2 regions of the Ruegeria sp. AD11(2025) genome follow, and region 1 is predicted to be linked to the other one. Evidence: riboswitches for the same ligand, from Rfam matches in the RefSeq annotation. Region 1 holds a riboswitch; the other holds the start of a gene.
The links. A riboswitch is a leader RNA that binds a small molecule or an ion and turns the genes downstream of it on or off. The one in region 1 is predicted to bind thiamine pyrophosphate.
Positions count from the first base shown of each region.

Region 2: linked by a shared signal. The riboswitch ahead of thiB (thiamine ABC transporter substrate binding subunit) and the one ahead of thiD (bifunctional hydroxymethylpyrimidine kinase/phosphomethylpyrimidine kinase) in region 1 are both predicted to bind thiamine pyrophosphate.

Region 1 covers NZ_JBQFZU010000006.1:76,805-81,802, forward strand. Annotated here, with positions in the region: gene ACR1XY_RS07865 (FAD-dependent oxidoreductase) at 1-899, opposite strand, end outside; gene thiD (bifunctional hydroxymethylpyrimidine kinase/phosphomethylpyrimidine kinase) at 896-1,699, opposite strand; TPP riboswitch at 1,746-1,852, opposite strand; gene dnaJ (molecular chaperone DnaJ) at 1,984-3,138, opposite strand; gene dnaK (molecular chaperone DnaK) at 3,213-4,998, opposite strand, start outside.
Region 2 covers NZ_JBQFZU010000033.1:1,472-6,469, forward strand. Annotated here, with positions in the region: gene ACR1XY_RS21045 (thiamine ABC transporter ATP-binding protein) at 1-449, opposite strand, end outside; gene ACR1XY_RS21050 (thiamine/thiamine pyrophosphate ABC transporter permease ThiP) at 436-1,983, opposite strand; gene thiB (thiamine ABC transporter substrate binding subunit) at 1,959-2,939, opposite strand; TPP riboswitch at 2,972-3,076, opposite strand; gene ACR1XY_RS21060 (YbcC family protein) at 3,142-4,998, opposite strand, start outside.

The DNA of each region.
Region 1 (4,998 bases):
GCCAACAAATAGCCGTGGCGGTATAGTCCGTTGGCATAAATCGTGCGCCCCAGCCGCCGGATACGCGGCAAGTTGTCAGGAAAGGCCGGGCGCAGATCGACCCCGATCTCGAGCACTTCGGCCTCACCAAAGGCGGGGTTCAGCGCATAAGCCGCGCTGAGCAGTTCCAGCATCGAGCGCGCGGTGATGCGGCTGCTGTCCTCGCTTTCGATCATCGTCGCGCCCAGCATGTAAATACCGTCGCCACGGGGTACGATGTAAAGCGGCATCCTTGGGTGCAGCAGACGCACGGGCCGCGTCAGGGTCACGTCCGGGCAGCGGATTACCAGCATCTCACCCTTCACGCCCCGCAGATCATGCAGCACTTCGCGGGCGTGCAAACCCCGACAGTCGATTGCGTTTTCAAGCCGCGATGGAGCGAGTTTGCGGTGGAATTGAACCCCGTGTTCCAGCAAATGCTTATGAAGGTCCCGCAAGGCCTGGCGTGGGTTTAGATGCGCTTCATTCGTGAAATGGAGACCCTTGCTGAATCCGTTCAGATCAGGCTCTAACTTGGCGATTTGGGGCTGCTCGACGTCCCTGTAGCCTTCGGTCCGGCGGGCAAACCGGCGCAGATCGGGCAGGTCGCGCGGGCGGGCCACGACCAACGTGCCCCGCCGGTCCACCGGCGTTCGCTTCGCCCACCAGCCCAGCGCAGCCTGACCCAACCGCAACACCGGCTCCTCGGCGTTTTCATACTCACACCAAGGGGCCAGCATACCGCCCGCCCACCAGGAACACCCATGCGGACCCGGAGGGCCGGCGGGATCGAAGACCTGAACCCTTACTCCGCGCGAAACAAGCTCGCTGGCCACGGCCAAACCGGCCACACCCGAGCCTATGACCGACCAGACCGTCACGCGGGCCAGACCCGGTGAAAATGGTGGACCGGCCCGTGTCCATGTCCGATCATAAGACCGTCCGCCCGGGCAATAGCGCCCTGCAGGTACTCATGCGCCTGCGCGACGGCCTCAGTCAGGCCGAAGCCCCGAGCCAACCCCGCTGCAATCGACGACGACAAAGTGCACCCGGTGCCATGTGTATTGCGCGTTTCGCGCCGAGAGGCGGTGAACTCGGCCACCCGACCGGAGGTATCAACCAGCAAGTCATAGCAGATTTTCCCGTGGCCATGTCCCCCTTTCATCAGCACCGAACCCGCGCCCAACCCACACAAGGCAAGCCCTTGCGCGATCATCTGATCGGGAGAGTCGGCCTCGGCACCACCCAGTAAACAGGCGGCTTCGGGCAGGTTCGGGGTCAGTACGGTAGCGCACGGCAGAAGAAGATCGCGCAAAGTCTGCACCGCGTCCCGCGCCAACAACGCATCGCCGGATTTCGCAATCATCACCGGGTCCAGCACGACGGGGCCATCAAACCCGGCAATGGATTCCGCAACCGTTTGTATAATCTCTGGCGTCGCCAGCATCCCGATCTTGATCGCGCCGACGTCCAGATCGGTCAGAACCGCCTCGATCTGGGCGGACACCACATCCAGCGGTATCCCATGCACCGCCGTCACCGCTTGGGTATTCTGCGCCGTCACTGCCGTAATCACGCTGGCGCCGTACACGCCCAAGGCGGACATCGCCTTGAGGTCTGCCTGTATCCCGGCCCCGCCACCACTGTCCGAGCCCGCAATTGTCAGGGCAATATGCGCCATATCGTTGCTCCAATTCAAAATGGGCAACGGGGCATGGAAAACGTCTTAGCACTGTGAGACCGTTCCCTACGCCGGTATTGCCCGGATCAGGTTCGATGGGTTAGCGCATTTACGCCTCTCAGCCCTTTGATCAGGGCACCCCAACGGTTGGGCGGACAATCTCAGGGGTTGGCAGGGGAATCAAGGGCCAATTTTGGCGCAGTTGACAGGCAAACTGGACTTATGGGGTGAAAAAAAGCCGGCCCATTGGACCGGCTCATTTATTACAATTACTGGATGCGGACTCAGCCTTTCATCCCGTCCCAAAAGGACTTGACGGAAGAGAAAAAGCTATTCGATTCCGGGTGGTTATCCTCACCCAGATCGTCGAACTCGCGCAGAAGTTCTTTCTGGCGAGCCGTCAGGTTGACCGGAGTTTCCACAGCCAGTTCGATGAACATGTCACCAACACCGCCGCCGCGCAGGGCAGGCATACCCTTGCCGCGCAAGCGCATCTGACGGCCCGATTGGCTACCGGCCGGAATCTGCACGCGACCACGGCCACCGTCAATGGTCGGCACTTCGATCGATCCGCCCAGCGCGGCCTTGGCCATGCTGACCGGCACGCGGCAATACAGGTTCACGCTGTCGCGTTCGAACAGTTTGTGATCGGACACTTCGACAAAGATATACAGATCACCCGGAGGACCACCGCGCATCCCGGCCTCACCCTCGCCTGCCAGGCGGATTCGGGTACCGGTTTCGACACCGGCGGGGATATTGACGGACAGCGCGCGTTCTTTTTCGACGCGACCTGCTCCGCTACAGGACTTGCAGGGATTCTTGATGATCTGGCCCAATCCGGAACAGGTCGGACATGTGCGTTCAACAGTAAAGAAACCCTGTTGCGCACGAACCTTGCCCATGCCCGAGCAAGTTGGACAAGTGACTGGTTCCACACCACCTTCAGCACCCGAACCGTCACAGGCCGAACAGGCAACGGCTGCGGGCACGCTGATGGTTTTCTGCAGGCCCGAGAACGCCTCTTCCAGTGACACCCGCAGGTTATAGCGCAGGTCGGACCCGCGTGCGGCCCGACGTCCGCCACCAGCGCCACCGCGTTGGCCACCCATGAAATCGCCGAACAAATCGTCGAACACATCAGAGAACGCGCTGGAGAAATCGCCTTGACCGAAGCCGCCGCCGGGACGACCGCCGCCACCGCCCATGCCGTTTTCAAAGGCGGCATGACCAAATCGGTCATAGGCGGCCTTTTTGTCGGCATCGCGCAGAACGTCATAGGCCTCGTTGGCTTCTTTGAACTGCGATTCAGCATCCGGGTTGTCCTTGTTGCGATCGGGATGCAATTCTTTGGCCTTCTTGCGAAAGCCCTTCTTGATCTCGTCCGCCGATGCGCCCTTGGACACGCCGAGCACATCGTAGTAGTCGCGTTTTGACATCAGTGTTTCCTTCTGCCTCAACGTAATCGGGCCGGCCCGGCAACCGGACCGGCCCGAATTGGCCCGGTTACCCGTTAGTTACGCTTATCGCCGTCCAGATCTTCGAACTCGGCGTCGACGATGTCGTCATCACCAGCCGGAGCAGCATCTGCCGCTGCAGGTTCGTCGTCGGCCTCTTCGGACTGCGCCTTGTAGATGGCCTCGCCCAGCTTCATCGCAGCTTCGGTCACGTTCTGGATACCGGACTTGATCTTGTCAGCATTTTCGGTTTCCAGCTCGTCCTTCAGTGCGGCAATCGCCAGCTCGATGGCTTCGATGGTGGTCGGGTCGACCTTGTCGGCATGCTCTTCCATCGACTTTTCAGTCGAATGGATGAGGCTTTCCGCCTGGTTCTTGGCATCGACCAGCTCGCGGCGTTCCTTGTCGGCTTCCGCGTTCTCTTCGGCATCCTTGACCATCTTTTCGATGTCCTCGTCGGACAGACCGCCCGATGCCTGGATGGTGATCTTCTGCTCTTTGCCGGTGCCTTTGTCCTTTGCCGAAACCGAGACAATACCGTTGGCGTCGATGTCAAAAGTCACCTCGATCTGAGGCATGCCACGCGGTGCGGGCGGGATGTCTTCGAGGTTGAACTGACCGAGGATCTTGTTGTCCGCAGCCATTTCACGCTCACCCTGGAACACGCGGATGGTTACGGCGTTCTGGTTGTCCTCGGCGGTCGAGAAGACCTGAGACTTTTTCGTCGGGATCGTGGTGTTGCGGTCGATCAAACGGGTGAACACGCCACCCAGCGTCTCGATACCCAACGACAGCGGGGTCACGTCCAGCAGAACCACGTCTTTGACGTCACCCTGCAGAACACCGGCCTGAATGGCGGCACCCATGGCAACCACTTCGTCCGGGTTCACACCTTTGTGCGGCTCTTTCCCGAAGAACTTGGTGACCTCTTCGATCACTTTCGGCATCCGGGTCATGCCACCGACCAGAACAACTTCGTCCACGTCGGCAGCCGACAGACCGGCGTCTTTCAGAGCAGCGGCACAAGGCTTCATCGACTTCTTGATCAGGTCCGAGACCAGCGATTCCAGCTTGGCACGGGTCAGTTTCATGACCATGTGCAGCGGCTGACCGTTCGAGCCCATCGAGATGAACGGCTGGTTGATTTCGGTCTGCGAGGTCGAGGACAGCTCGATCTTGGCCTTTTCTGCGGCTTCCTTCAGACGCTGCAGGGCCATCTTGTCTTTCGACAGGTCGACGCCGTGTTCCTTTTTGAACTCGTCCGCCAGGTAGTTGACGATGCGCATGTCAAAGTCTTCACCACCCAGGAAGGTGTCGCCGTTGGTCGACTTAACCTCGAACAGGCCGTCGTCGATTTCCAGAATGGTCACGTCGAAGGTACCGCCACCGAGGTCATAAACCGCAATGGTTTGGGTTTCTTGCTTGTCCAGACCATAGGCCAGCGCGGCAGCAGTCGGCTCGTTGATGATCCGCAGCACTTCCAGACCGGCGATTTTCCCAGCGTCCTTGGTGGCCTGACGCTGTGCGTCGTTGAAATAGGCCGGAACGGTGATGACCGCCTGCGTGACTTCCTCACCCAGATAGCTCTCGGCAGTTTCCTTCATCTTACCCAGAGTGAAGGCCGAGATCTGGCTTGGGGAGTACTTTTCACCGCGGGCTTCCACCCACGCGTCGCCATTGCCGCCATCGACGATGGCATACGGCACCATTTTCTTGTCTTTTTCGACTTCTGCATCATCCACACGACGACCGATCAGACGCTTGACGCCAAAGATCGTGTTGTCAGGGTTGGTGACCGCCTGACGTTTGGCAGGCTGACCGACCAGTCGCTCATCCTCGGTG
Region 2 (4,998 bases), on a different contig from region 1:
ATTTCACGGTGTTGCACGAGGACCCGGGCCAACGCCACCCGGCTTTGTTGCCCGCCCGACAACTCGGCCGGTTTGCGTCCCTCAAAGCCGGGCAGCGCCACGCGGGCCAACGCGATCTGGACCTGCGATTGCTCCTCGGCCGACAGCCGCCCGTTGGGGCGCAGGCCCAGAGCAACGTTCTGTTCAACCGTCAGATGTGGAAACAGGTTGCCATCCTGAAACAGCATCGCCAGCGGGCGCTTGCCAGGAGCGAGACCGGAGATGCGCTGCCCCTGCCACAGGATTTTCCCCTGTTTGAGGCCGCGAAACCCGGCAATAGCCTCCAACAGCGTCGACTTTCCCGCGCCGGAGGGGCCGACGATAGCAACGCTGGACCCGGCTTCGACAGAAAAGTCAGCCTGCAAGGCGAAACCGCCATTCTCAATGACGCAACCGTCAAGTTTCAGCATGTAATCGCCCTCCGCGATCCAAAAGCCAGAACGCCCCCATCGAAAGCAACAAAAGCAACAGCGCCGCCCCGGCCGCCGCCTGCATTTGATAGGCCCCCATCAGCCGGTAAATCTGCAGCGGCAAGGTTGCGATCTGCGGATCGGCGAACAGGGCGATCACGCCGAGATCACCCATCGACAGCGCGGCCGCAAGACCTGCAGCAAAGCGGATTTGCGGGCGCATTCGGGGCAGCAGAATCCGGGTGAAGAAGGTCTTTTTGCCTATGTCCAATGACAGTGCCAGTCGCCCATGCCGCTTGACCACATCCCGCGCCGCAGGCACCAGAATACGCAGGGCGAATGGCAGCGCCATAACCGCATTCACCAGCGCCGTCACCGGCAGCGCCAGTGCGGTTGGGTTGGCCACCGGACGGATCAGGATGAACAGGCCAGTTCCGATCACCAAGGGCGACGCCGCCAGCCCCAGAATACCGCTGAGTTCGACGATCCCATACCGCCCGGTCGCAACGGCCATGGCCATGGGCAAGGCCAGCACCAACAGGACGGCCGTACTGGCCGCCGCCACCAGAACCGAGATCAGCGCGGCGCGGAACACCAGCGCAGGCATCTCGAACAGCCCCGAGATCCCCGAAATGACCACTGCCGCCAAGGGCAGCAGCAGAAACGCCGCCGCCGCCAGTATCCAAAACGTGTCAAGCACCGGCGCGCCGCCGTCCCAGCGGCTGATGGCCCGGTCCAGACCTGCCCCAAACCCATCTCCGCGCGAGAACTTCAAGGCGGCCAGTGCGGCCACCGCAGTCAGGGCCAGTTGCAAGGCGGACAACAGCGCCGCCCGGCCAAGGTCAAAATCATAGGTAAAGGACTGATAGATCGCGAGTTCAATCGTCGTCGCGCGTGGCCCTCCGCCCAAGGTCAGGGCGACGGCAAAACTGGTCAGACAAATAGCGAAGATCACGGCCAGTACACCCGGCAGGATGCGCCTGAGCATTGGCAGTTCGATCAGACGAAACATCGCCATCCCGTCACAGCCCAGTTGCGCGGCCAAACGAAAGCGTTCGGCCGGGATTTCCTGCCAGGCCTGCAGGATTAGCCGCGTGGCCAGCGGTAAATTGAAAAATACATGTGCCAGCACAACGCCGTGCAACCCGTAGATCCGCATCGGCGGCAAACCAAAGAACCCCAATACCTCCGAAATCCAGCCCGCGCGGCCAAAGACCTGCAACAGCCCGAGGATCGCCACAATGACCGGCAGAATGAACGGCGCCCCGAGCAAAGCAATCAGAAAGCGTCGTCCCGGAAATCGCCGCCGGGCCAGTGCCCGCGCAACAGGAACCGCTAGCGCTGCACTGAACAGGGCCGACAAAACCGCCTGCACAAGCGTGAACCGCAAGGCGGCCCAATCCGCCGGGCCGAATCCACCTGCCGCATCAGCCCGCAGGGCTACGGCGGCGAGTGTCCCCAAAATCAGCGCGGCAACCATAGCCGCCGCGCCAACACCCGGCCAGGGGCTTACTGGCTGAGCGCGCTCAGCCATTCCGCAAGCGCCTGTTCCCGCATCACCGCGGCCTCATCCGGAGAAAACAGCAGGGATTTTTCCGGCTGAATCAGCGTCTCGAACCCTTCGGGCAGACCAACTGCCGGGGTCACCGCCGGATACATCCAGTTGGTGGTCGGGATGATCTGCTGGAACGCATCTGTGACCATGAAGCTCAGAAACTGATCCGCCAGTTCCGGCTGATCGGACCCGGCCAGCTTGGCCGCAACCTCGACCTGCATATAGTGCCCTTCGTCGAAAGCGGCCGCCGCTTTGCTGGCGTCTTCCTCGGCGATCAGGTGATAGGCGGGCGAGGTGGTGTAGCTGAGGACCATGTCGGCCTCACCTTCCAGAAACAGGCCATAGGCCTCGGACCAGCCTTTGGTCACGGTAACGATATTGTCGGCAAGACCGGCCCAGACATCTGGCGCCTCATCGCCATAAGCCGCCTGCACCCACAACAGCAGTCCCAGACCGGGGGTCGAGGAGCGCGGGTCCTGAATGATGATCTTGGTGTCACCTTCGGCCAGTTCACGGAAGTTCGCAGGAGCCGCAGCATCCGCGTTATGGACAAAAGCGAAATAGCCCCAGTCATAGGGCGCGAACACGTCATCCGTCCATTCGATCGGCAGCGTGTATTCGGCACTGACTGCGCTTGGGGCAAACAGGCCAGTTTCCTTGGCCGCGGTGATCAGATTGGTGTCCAGCCCCAACACCACGTCGGCGTCCGAGTTCTCGCCCTCCAGCCGGATACGCGATAACAGCGCCGCGCCGTCCTCGACGCCGACAAGGTTCAGCTCGCAGTCACAGACCGCCTCAAACGCCTCTTTCACCTGCGGGCCGGGGCCCCAGTCCGAAACAAAGCTGTCATAGGTGTACACGGTCAGCTGAGGTTTATCGGCCGCCATAGCCGTGGTTGCGCTCAGGATTCCCGCAGCAATCATCAGATGTTTCATGTCATCCTCCATTGCGGCGAGAGGGCAAGGATGGATGAAACCGTTACCTTTCCCTCCGCCGGTTCTAGCCGGTTCAGGTTCAACGGGTTCGCCTATGGCATCTCAGCGTGGCAGGCCACGCACCCCGAGGTGAGGCTCTGACTAGGCGGGAACCGACCAAAAGACAACCCGTTTCGCATGCTGTCCGTTGGTCGGCTTCACCTTATTCCGCCGCGATGACCTGATCGGACGGGGCGCTGATCGGGGTCCAGTTCAGGTCTCCGGTATAACGCCAGGCCAGCTTGCCCTGGTCGTCCATGGCGATCAGATGCAGCCAGCCGTTGTCGAACAGCGCCTGCACCTGCGGGTGCCGATCAAGAATGCCCGACATCGCCTCGGGCGGTGCTTCGACGACAACCGACAGGCGAAGCGGTTCATGTTGATAGCTTTCGCCATCATGGATCGACTGCCACGGTAAGCCCGGACGGGGCGCGCCGTTGTTGCCTTCAAGCACACCGATACCACCGACCACATTGTGCAGCAGCTTGTTGCCGCCGCCGAACAGGGCGGGCGCCACGGTCGAGCCGTAATATTGCAGGCTGATCCAGCTGACGACCACCACCGGGGCGGTCATGATCAGTTCCAGCACGCCAAAGCCGTCATCCTTGCGCCAATCGTAATTGTGCAGGAAGGCTTGCCCTTCCAGGTTCGCCCCGTCCGTGCGATGACGCGGGGCTATGATGAAGGCACGGCATCCGGCCAGGCCCCATTCGGGGCGGGTTTCAGCCCAGTCCTGCGCGCGGCGCTGAATATCCGTGGCGTTGTCGGCGCGCGGCAGACGTACCGCGCGTTCGGCCCGGGCAAGCTGCCCGGCCACATCCAGCCAGGTTTTCACCTGCGCCAGATCACCGGCCCGGTCGCCGGGCGGCAAATCCTGTTCATACAGGCTGACCCGATCTGTTGTGGTCGAGTGCATTGCTGCGACAAACAGGGTGTCGGCGGGGATGTCGATCCCCTGCCCAACCAACCCCGAACGGACCTGCGCATCGTTCAGCAGCCCGGCCAACAGCCGCGCGTTCACGTCGCCCGAATGACCTCCGCACGCGCCACAATGCAGCGCGCTTTCATGCGGGTTGTTGGTCACCTCGGCCCCGTGCCCGACCATTAGAACGATCCTGGCGAAACTGTCGGTCAGAGACATCGCCGTCAGCACCGCCTTGGCCATGCCAACGCGAGTGTCCAGATCGATGTTCGGGTCCAATTGAGGTGTCGGGTCAACCTTGGACTTTCCGGCAACCCCCAATGCGTCGCGCATCAGCTTTCCGGCATACAAGGGCCCGGTCGCCTCGACAAAAGCAAACGAGGATACAGCGGCCAGCTTGAACCGGCCCCAGGCCCGCTTGGCCCGGGCCGAGTAACGGCGGGCCAGATCCGCACCCGCCGGTTCCTTGGCCTGAGAGCACACGGATGGCTGTAACAACACCGGGCCATGGACCTCGGTGACATCCGACCCCGCTGCCTTGTGCGCACTGGCAAGGCCAAAGAACCCCGCAAACCCAAGCGTTTCGATCCCGGGATCCTGCGCCTCAAACGCGCGGCGGAACACCTCGGACCGGACGTCGATGCAGAACGCGGCCTGCACCTGCGCCCGACCATCGGCTTTGCGCGCGGTGCCCGAAAGCAGCCTTTCTCCCAATGCGCGTTGTTGTGCCCGTTCGGCGGCCTCCTGCAGAGCAGCATCGATCACAAATTCGGCGGTTGGCGTCACCGGTGCCGCATGCGCGGCCACAATCTCTGCCCATCGCTCGGCGATCTGATCTTCGTAAAGCACGAACAGCGCCTCATCGAAGACCATCCGCACGGCCAACAGCTCGGTCACGGTATTGTTCTGTTCACCTTTCAGCTCAGCTTCCCACTGCAGGTAGCGCGCGTATTGCGCCCATCCGCCCAGGGTCGTCAGCCACCGATGATAGGCGGTAGCGGCTGCCTCGGTGCTGAGCCCTAGCCGTTCGGACGACCGGCCAACTGCCCGCCAATGCGATCGGTTGGTACCCGCAACAAAGGCGCCAAACCCGGTTAG